3 regions of the Cytobacillus sp. Hz8 genome follow, and region 3 is predicted to be linked to each of the others. Evidence: riboswitches for the same ligand, from Rfam matches in the RefSeq annotation. Region 3 holds a riboswitch; each other region holds the start of a gene.
The links. A riboswitch is a leader RNA that binds a small molecule or an ion and turns the genes downstream of it on or off. The one in region 3 is predicted to bind cobalamin.

Region 1 (3,248 bases), on a different contig from region 3:
TATGTAGAATAAAGGTTTAGACGGTTAAACTAGCATAAATGGTTTCTATTTTGGGGGTAATTCCATTGAAAAATGACATTCGTGATTTGGTTTATGTTCATTTAAATGAAAATGAACATTACGTTTTGTCTTATGGGGTGGAGTTCAAGGAGTTTGTTTCCACTCATTTGGATTTAATAAACAATATCTTATTGTTAAAGCATGGCTTTGATGATGGGGATTTAAATATGCATACCCTTTTAGAGTATGTTCCACAAATGAGACTGAAGAAGTTGATTCAGGATGATGTATATAGCTATGGGGATTTTTGCTGGATTGATTTTGAAGAAATAGAAGGTTTAAATGAATTACCTGGGCATGAGTTAGCTGAGCTCTTATATCTGGGTCATATTAAAGAGCATTTAAAGCCCCCTTTTTATAATTATTTAAGAAATCGCTTTGTTTATCTTGCCCATGATGACGGGTGGTGGAATAAAGTTTATTACCGCCATATCAATGATTTTTACCGTTTGCTAAGTGATGTGATATCGGAAAAACTCAGTCGTATTAAATTGGAAAAGAATCTTTTGGGGATTAAGAAAAAAAGGTCTTATGCATCTGTTCATAAAGAAGTTATTTTATCCTTAAAAGGGATGATGAAGGAAGGATTGCTTTTCTCCATAAAGGATGCTAAGCAAAACCGATTACGTATCGAATTGCCCATCTATGTAATTGGAGATTTCCTCAATATGGATGATATGTATGATGAATATGAAAGAGTAAAAAAAGGATATCCGGATGGAAAGCTAGTTTATGATAAAAAAACAAGAGAATGGAATTATCTATCAAATTAGGTCGAATAGGCTTGGCAATCGTCAGGCTTTTTTTAACTTTAAAAAAGAATTGTGAAAAAATTTGTAGAATAATCATGATAATGTTGTATAATTTGTTTTAGTGAAAAATGAATAGATGAGGAATACGGTGTTTTCGCTTTTGAAAACTTAAAAGGGAAGTTGGTGAAAATCCAACGCGGTCCCGCCACTGTAAATGGGAGCTTAGCTGTATCTAGCCACTGTGCAATTGTTTGTATGGGAAGGCGCAGTTAGAGCGATGACCATAAGCCAGGAAACCTGCCTAATTCCTACACCAAATAACCTACGAGGATAGGGGGTGTGCGGCGGGCTTATCAACATGATTTAGCCAAACAGCTTACACCAACATCTCTATAGACTAGGAGATGTTTTTTTGTTTTATAAAGGTTGTTAAAAATGGGGGATTTAGCATGAAAAAATGGTATTCTTATTTATTCGCACTTATTTTGTTAATAGGTGTATTGACAGGTTGCAATGCGGACTCAAAGACAGAGAAGAGCAGCAATTCAAACAAGACTGAACAAAAGGCAGAAGCCCTTTTTCCGGTAACGATTAAAGATGCTGTTAATAAAGAGGTAAAGATTGACAAGAAACCAGAAAGAATTGTCTCATTAATGCCAAGTAATACGGAAGTTGCGTTTAAACTAGGTTTAGGAGATAAAATGGTCGGTGTTTCTGATAATGATACGTATCCAGAAGAAGTGGCGAAAATTGATAAAGTCGGAGGCATGGAGCTTAACATTGAAAAAATCATATCTTTAAAGCCTGATTTGGTTTTAGCCCATGCATCAAGTGCCCATAATTCAACGGAAGGCTTACAGCAATTAAGAGATGCAGGAATTTCAGTTCTTGTGGTGAACGACGCCCAAAACTTTGCACAAGTGTATCAATCCATTGATATGATTGGGAAGGCAACTGGTGAGGTGGATAAGGCAAATGAAGTTATCCAATCAATGAAGGACAAGATTGCAGAAATTAAGGAAAAAGCTGCAGCAATTAAAGAAAAGAAATCGGTTTACATAGAAGTATCGCCAGCTCCGGATAATTTTACAACGGGGAAAAATACATTTATGAATGAAATGCTGACCATGATCAATGCGGATAATGTGGCTGGAGATTTAGAAGGATGGGTCAAAGTCGACCAAGAAGCGATTATTAAAAAGAATCCAGATGTGATCATTTCCACGTATGGAAGTTATGAAAAGAACGCAGTGGATAAAATCATGAAGAGAAAAGGCTGGCAAGATGTTAAGGCGGTCAAAAATAAACAAATCTTTGATGTGAACCCTGACATTGTCACTCGTTCCGGTCCAAGACTTGCTGAAGGGGTAGAGGAACTTGCAAAGGCCATTTATCCAGAAAACTTTAAATAACAAGCTGCTAGCTTATCTTTTTGCAGGGATATTTCTAGTTTTTTCAAGTTTATTAGCGATATCAATCGGGACGGTTTCTGTCCCGATTTCTGATATCGCCCAAATTTTAGGGACAAAAATTTTCCATCTTTCAACTACAGATGTGGATTCGATGAATGCTAATATTGTATTAAATATCCGATTGCCAAGAGTTATTTTGGCTGGTCTTGTAGGAGCAGCTCTCGCTATTGCGGGAGCTGCCTTTCAGGGCTTATTGAGGAATCCGTTAGCAGATCCGTATACACTTGGAGTTTCCTCAGGGGCATCTGTCGGGGCAGTGTTAACCTTATTTTTTCAGGTTTCCATCCCATTTGTTGGGGAGTTTACACTTCCGGTAATGAGTATTCTTTTTTCGATATTAACCATTTTCCTGGTGCTGTTATTTGCTCGAAAAATTGAGCATTCCATGAGGGTAGAGACCATTATTTTAACAGGAATTATTTTCAGCTCTTTTTTAGGTGCAGTGATTTCTTTAATGATTGCGTTAACAGGGGATGAACTAAGACAAATTATTGGCTGGTTATTAGGAAGTGTTTCGATGCGAGGCTGGTCTTATATTCATTTGATGCTTCCATTTTTTCTGCTTGGCTCTCTTCTTCTTATCCTAAATGCGAGAGAATTGAATGCCATGACTTTTGGTGAAGAGCGGGCACAACATTTAGGCGTGAATGTGGCTAAGAGAAAGATGCTGATCTTAATTGCGGGTTCGATTTTAACAGGAGCTGCTGTGGCTGTCTCAGGGACGATTGGTTTTGTCGGCTTGGTCATTCCACATTTGACGAGGCTATTATGGGGATCGGATCATAAGCATTTGCTCCCTCTATCCATTTTAACCGGTAGTGGATTTTTGATTTTAGCTGACTTGGTGGCGAGGACTATTATTTCACCAACTGAATTACCTATTGGCGTAATCACGGCATTAATCGGTGCGCCGGTATTTGCACTTATTTTAATCAAAAGAAGGACGGAAGGCAGGGGATCATGA
Region 2 (3,248 bases), on a different contig from region 3:
TCGCCATAATATCCATCGCCCTATATGTCTTACGCGGTAAGAGAGGATGATGTACAGCTTCTTCATATCTTTCCGTAAAGTATTTCCGCTCTGTTTCATCGTAAAAATCTTCTAGTCCAAGCGGAGTTCCGTTTTCATCCTTCCACCCCATGATTTGTTTAACTTGATGAGGACAAAAAGTGTGCCACTCCCCGATGCTTTTCCCAGACTCATCTACTTCCTCAAGCTTTTCCATAAATAAATCAGGGATGGCAACCCCGGTGAAAATATCATGAGCTTTTCTTCGCTCATCCCCATTATTTGTCTTTAAATCAAGGAAACCGTTCATAATGTCTTTATGGAATACATCAAGATAAACAGCAATCGCACCTTGGCGTTGTCCAAGCTGATCCACACTAACGGCTGTATCATTGATCAAACGAATCCAAGGAACTACACCGGAAGAATTCCCTTTGAATTTTTTAATATCAGAGCCAAGGGCCCGAACCTTTCCGTAATAAAGGCCAACACCACCGCCATCTTTACTCAATCTAGCTGTATCCCACAAATTTAAATAGATGCCGTCTAATGAGTCATCTACCATATCTATATAGCAAGACGAAAGCTGGCCAAAACTTTTCCCTGCATTTGCAAGTGTTGGTGTCGCAACAGTCATATATAAGAGACTTAAAGCCCAATATGCTTCTTTTACAAGCCCAACACGTTTATGTGCGTCCTCATCCTTCATCAAATGCATGGCAATAATCATAAATCGTTCCTGAGGAAGCTCAAAAAGATTTCGCTCATAATCCCTAGCCAGATAACGATCAGCTAATAAGAATAATCCTATGTAGTTAAAAAGATAATCTCGCTCTGGATCAATGCTGAGAGCAAACTCATCGATTTCCTCTTTGGAATATGTATTTAATAGATCTTGAGAATAAATCCCTATGTCAGTTAATGTTTGAATCAACGAATAGAGCTCTCCATATTTTTTTAAATGATCATATTTCCTATTTTTCGCTGCCTCTTTATATAACTCATTTAAATAAAAGCGAGCAGCTAGAAAGGTCCAATTCGGTTGATCCATTGAAATCTTATTTAATGCATAATGAATAACACGCTCATTTATTTCGATCTCTCTATCATGTAGTGGAGCTATCTCCTCCATAAGTTCTGTTACATCTACTTGATATTTCTCAGCAAATTCTTGAATCGTATCAAAAGCATTTGATAAACCCGTTTGTACCGATGTACTCATTATGATTTCCCCCTATAATTGATAGTGATTACTGCTATTTTCCCCATAAAAAAAACCGCCCATTATGAGCGGATGAAACGATAACATCAAAAAGAATAATAAGACTTAATAGGAATAGCAGTCCTCTTCTTTCAGCCACCGTTTCTTCCTCTCACTCCCCGAAGAAGTTGAAACAAACTAGATAAGACAGGTCTCCTGACTTATGCTTCATCCTACTTTAAATCCTTCCCGCATAAGCACCTAAAATTAAGCAGTCTTATGCAGTGGTTCATTTAGTTCGTCAGCATTACAGTTGCGGGGGCAGTCTCGGCTTCCAACCGAATTCCCTATTAAGCGAAAATCGCATCTTATCGCAAGGCTAATACTATATGTAGTTGTAAAATCTTATAAGCGATTCAATATATGGTATTCAATATATTTAATAGTATATGATTCAAGGATATTTTACAAGTAAAAAACTAGCAAAACTTCTTTTCACTTAGGTTTACATTTTCATATTATAGTAGCCATTATTTTTGATTCCGCCCTTTTTCCTAATCAGAAAATTTCTAACCGAAAAAAAGAGCTGGACATAAAATCCAGCTCATAGAACATATCATTCAAACATTTAAATCCCGTTTCTGATAAAAGAAATAAGATAAAGTAGAAAAAACGGCAACCATTACAAGTGAAAGAATCACAACAATGAAGTTCAAGCCATCTCCATTGACTATATCCTCATAACTAAAGTATTTAAACGGGGAAAAAACATTTAAGAACTCAAGATTTTCAGCCAAATCTGTTATTTTCGCAATAATAAATCCACCAAAAAGGATAAAGGTTGCCCAGGATCCGGCTGTTTTTGGCTTTTTCAAAATAGCTGAGAACAGGGATCCTAGCGAAACAAAGATCAACTGAACGATGAACAAGCTTAATAGAAAGACAATAATTTCACTTGTTATATCTTTTCCCTTATTGAAAGCCCCCACAAAAATAATAGAGGATATTAGCGTTACAACGTTAATGACTATGATATTAGCCAGCGCCGCTAAAAACTTAGAGGTCATAATGGACGACCGTGATACTGGCTTAACCATCAGGAATTCCGTTGTCTTATCGCGCTCTTCCTTTGCAAGAATATGACTTCCTAGCAGTACTGCATGAACGGCAACTGTCACCTCAATATATGGAAAGAGAAAAGCAAAAAAGCCACTCATCTTTGAGACATTAAATGTTCCCATTCCTAACAAAGCCCTCATTGAATGCGGCAATTTCGCTAAAGCTTCGCTTGCTGCCCCACCGGATGAATAGGTGGTATACTTACTCATCCCGCTAAGAACAAACAAAACCATACATATACTCCAGATAATCAAGGATTTCCGGTTCGCTTTCATTTCCCTTATAAAAATATTCATCATCAGTCCTCCTTTTCATCTATTTCACGGCTCATTAGTTCACCGTGTGGATATCCTTCTTGATATAGATCCAATAGGTTGCCGTAATCGCCACAAGGATTATAACAGCACTGGCCACAAGATAAGGAACATCATAACCTATATTTTGGATAATATAAGCCGTTTCAAAATAACTAAAAGGAGAAACAAAACGTACTACTTCGTCATTTTTTCCGGTCGCAAGCAGAGCACTAATCATATAAAATCCCAAAACCACTCCAAGCGAAATGGGAAGTACAGACTTAAGTTTGTTAAAAAACACGGAAATAACCAACCCAACAGCAAAGAAAATCAGTTGTAAAAAGAGCATAGATAAATTGATTAGGAAAAATGCCTTTTCATTATAACTCCCCGTATCGATCAGGTTGACCATCACCATCAATGCTCCATAAAATACGATGTCTGTTACTAAAATCATCGTTAAAGAAGCCAAAACTTTAGCACTGACAATCGCAGATCGAGCAACAGGTTTGACTAAGAGAAAATCAGCCGTCCTCTCTCGAGTTTCTTTTGACAATGCGGAAACACCAAAATTCATCCCTTGAATAGCCCCACAGAGTGAAATAAAAGAAAAA
Region 3 (3,248 bases):
TAGATCATGATATATTTTGCATGTATTCTCAAAATCTATGTAAAATCCCAAAAATCTTCTAAACTATTCAAAAAAAACTCCACCAACTAACACCATTCAAAAATCACTACCCAGTATCTTGGCTAAATTTCCATCCCCACGTCAGCAAAGGTCGCCATGTTTTTCATCATGCTGCATGCCGCCTCTACGATTGGGAATGCTAGAGCTGCACCTGATCCTTCCCCTAGGCACATATTCATATAGAGCATCGGTTCAATTCCCAGTAATTCACTCGCTCTTTTCCCACCTGGCTCCGCGGAGGCATGAGAGGAAATAAGATAATGTTTCACTTTTGGCTCAATGGTCACAGCAATTAATGCCGCTACTGTTGATATATACCCATCAACAATGACTGGTACTCTTGCTGCCGCAGCTCCAAGCATAACGCCGGCCATTCCGCCAATTTCCAATCCTCCCACTTTAGCTAAAACATCAATTCCATCCTTTGCGTTAGGTTGGTTTATTTTAATCGCCTTTTTAATGACATTTGCTTTATGCTCTTTTCCACCTGTCCCAAGACCGGCTCCCCTTCCTGTTACCTCCAAAGCATCAATATTTCCGAGTACCGAAAGAATAGCTGTACTTGGTGTTGTATTGCCAATCCCCATTTCTCCAGTTGCTAAAATATGGGCTCCCTGATTAATTTCCCTATTCGCCAATTCAATACCAATTTCAATTGCTTTAATGGCTTCTTCCCGACTCATTGCAGGACCTTTTGCCATATTGTCTGTCCCATATTTCACTTTTTTAATCAGAACACCAGCATCACTTGGTAAATCCACCTTAATGCCAATATCTACTGGGACAATTTTTGCACCAAAGGCATGACCAATCGTGCATACACCAGTTAGGCCCTTGGCAAAAAGAAGAGTCTGTGCAAATGTGACCTCTTGAGGATTACTCGTCACCCCTTCTTCATATACACCATGATCACCAGCCATGACGATCACTACTTTATTATCCATAACCGGATATAGTTTTCCCGTAATACCCGCTAACTGAATGGCTATATCCTCTAATTTTCCCAAACTTTTTGGCGGCTTAATCAGACTATCCACCCGCGTCTTTGCCACTGTCATGATTTCCTCATTCAACCCTTCAATACAACGAATCGTGTCCTTCAATAATTCCATTTGATCCACTCCCTTTAAAATTCAAAAAGAAAAGCCTACAGTTTATTTCAGACAGGCACATGAAATAAACCGCAGACTTTTCCATCATCTACAATAATAAAGCTAATAGGCAGGTCTCCTGGCTCTGGTTCATTGTTCCATCATCCCTTCCCGGATTTCACCAGTGGCATCTATAATGAAACTCCCCATTACAGTGGCGGGACCGCTGAAGACTCTCACTTCATTCCCTATTCTCCCAAAAAAATTGGGCACCTACTGCTTTTATTCACATTTTAATAGTTTTATCGTACAGCAAATACAATTTTTAGGCAATGAGGTTTTTCTAATAGATTTACAAATGAAGAATATCCTAAATTGCAGGAAATCTACTGCAGACTGCAACACGGATTATTAAAATGTCAAAAAATTCCTATTTTCAAAACAATTCATCTTGAAAGTCAATCGAAAGCTCAAAAATTAAGTGCTAAGGAGGAGGGATTGCTACAAAGCAGATCCTGCTCACGGTGAAGGAGTAGCAAAGGGCCCTTAAGATCCCACTCGATGAAATAGAAGCTGCAAGCAGTAAAGAATAAGGCCTTAAAGATTCCCTTGGCTACAAAGTTCCATAAAAAAAAGGTCAGTTCCCGCTGCCACAAAACGGGACTGACCTTTTCCTATCCATTTATTCTTTTGTTAAAATCGCCATAAACTCTTCTCCGGTAATAGTCTCTTTCTCAAGTAAATATTTTGCTAATTCATGGAGCTTATCTTTATTTTCCCCCAAAATTTGAATCGCCTTTTGATGGCATGTTTTTATAATTGTTAGAATTTCTGTATCAATTTTAGCAGCCGTTTCTGATGAAACTAAAAGGGATGCATCCTCCCCTAAATATGGATTATTTACTGTTTCAAGTGCCATCATATCAAATTCCTGACTCATACCAAATCGGGTCACCATGCTTCGGGCAATCTTTGTTGCTTGCTCAATATCATTGGACGCACCTGAGGTTACGGATTGGAAAATGATTTCCTCAGCAGCGCGTCCTCCCATAAATGTTGTGATTTTATCTAATGCCTGCTCCTTCGTCATCAGTACTTGTTCGCCTTGCTCCACCTGCATCGTATATCCTAAAGATCCTGATGTTCTTGGAATGATCGTAATTTTATGCACAGGAGCCGAATGACTTTGCTTTGCCGCAACTAAAGCATGTCCAATTTCATGATAGGCAATTTTTAGCTTATCCTTCATTGGAATAACTGCATTCTTTCTTTGATATCCTGCGATAACCACTTCTACTGATTCCTCAATATCATTATGACTAATCTGTTGATGGCCAAGTCTAACTGCCCGAAGAGCCCCTTCATTGATAATATTGGCTAAATCGGCACCACTTGCCCCAGGAGTCGTCTGGGCTATCGCATGTAAATTAACATCATCGCCAAGCTTTACATTTTTAGCATGAACTGCTAAAATTGCCTCCCGTCCTAATAAATCAGGAAGCTCCACTGGGATTCTGCGGTCAAATCTTCCTGGTCTCAACAAAGCTTTATCCAGTGTTTCCGGCCTATTGGTTGCAGCAAGAATCACTACACTTTTATCGGCATCAAAGCCATCCATTTCAGAAAGAAGCTGGTTTAATGTTTGCTCTCTTTCATCATTTCCACCCATGACGCCAGAATTTCTGCTTTTTCCAATCGCATCAATTTCATCAATAAAGACAATACACGGGGCTTTTTCCTGGGCTTGCTTAAATAAATCTCTTACTCTAGCAGCCCCCATCCCGACAAACATCTCAACAAACTCTGAACCGGAGATTGAAAAGAATGGAACCTTAGATTCCCCTGCTACTGCTTTTGCTAGCAAGGTCTTCCCTGTTCCTGGAGGTCCAACAAGCAGAACCCCTTTTGGAATTTTCGCGCCTACTGCCTTATATTTATCAGAGTTATGAAGGTAATCGACTATTTCTAATAAAGCCTCCTTCGCTTCCTCCTGTCCGGCAACATCAGTGAATGACTTTCCAGTTACTGCTTCAACGTAAATTTTCGCATTGCTTTTTCCAAAGGAAAGAGCGTTGCCTGGTCCTCCCATTCCTCTGG

Region 1: it holds a riboswitch for cobalamin, as region 3 does, so the genes downstream of both, ACE38V_RS11105 (ABC transporter substrate-binding protein) here and cobT (nicotinate-nucleotide--dimethylbenzimidazole phosphoribosyltransferase) in region 3, are expected to answer to the same signal.
Region 2: it holds a riboswitch for cobalamin, as region 3 does, so the genes downstream of both, ACE38V_RS10615 (ribonucleoside-diphosphate reductase subunit alpha) here and cobT (nicotinate-nucleotide--dimethylbenzimidazole phosphoribosyltransferase) in region 3, are expected to answer to the same signal.

What each region holds. Positions count from the first base shown of each region.
Region 1 is NZ_JBHKFI010000007.1:163,567-166,814, forward strand. It holds gene ACE38V_RS11100 (hypothetical protein) at 66-833, shown strand; cobalamin riboswitch at 942-1,131, shown strand; gene ACE38V_RS11105 (ABC transporter substrate-binding protein) at 1,262-2,224, shown strand; gene ACE38V_RS11110 (FecCD family ABC transporter permease) at 2,190-3,248, shown strand; gene ACE38V_RS11115 (adenosylcobinamide amidohydrolase) at 3,248-3,248, shown strand, end outside.
Region 2 is NZ_JBHKFI010000007.1:60,889-64,136, reverse strand. It holds gene ACE38V_RS10615 (ribonucleoside-diphosphate reductase subunit alpha) at 1-1,240, opposite strand, end outside; cobalamin riboswitch at 1,409-1,605, opposite strand; gene ACE38V_RS10610 (ABC transporter permease subunit) at 1,840-2,634, opposite strand; gene ACE38V_RS10605 (ABC transporter permease subunit) at 2,669-3,248, opposite strand, start outside.
Region 3 is NZ_JBHKFI010000014.1:53,627-56,874, reverse strand. It holds gene cobT (nicotinate-nucleotide--dimethylbenzimidazole phosphoribosyltransferase) at 123-1,172, opposite strand; cobalamin riboswitch at 1,264-1,443, opposite strand; gene ftsH (ATP-dependent zinc metalloprotease FtsH) at 1,834-3,248, opposite strand, start outside.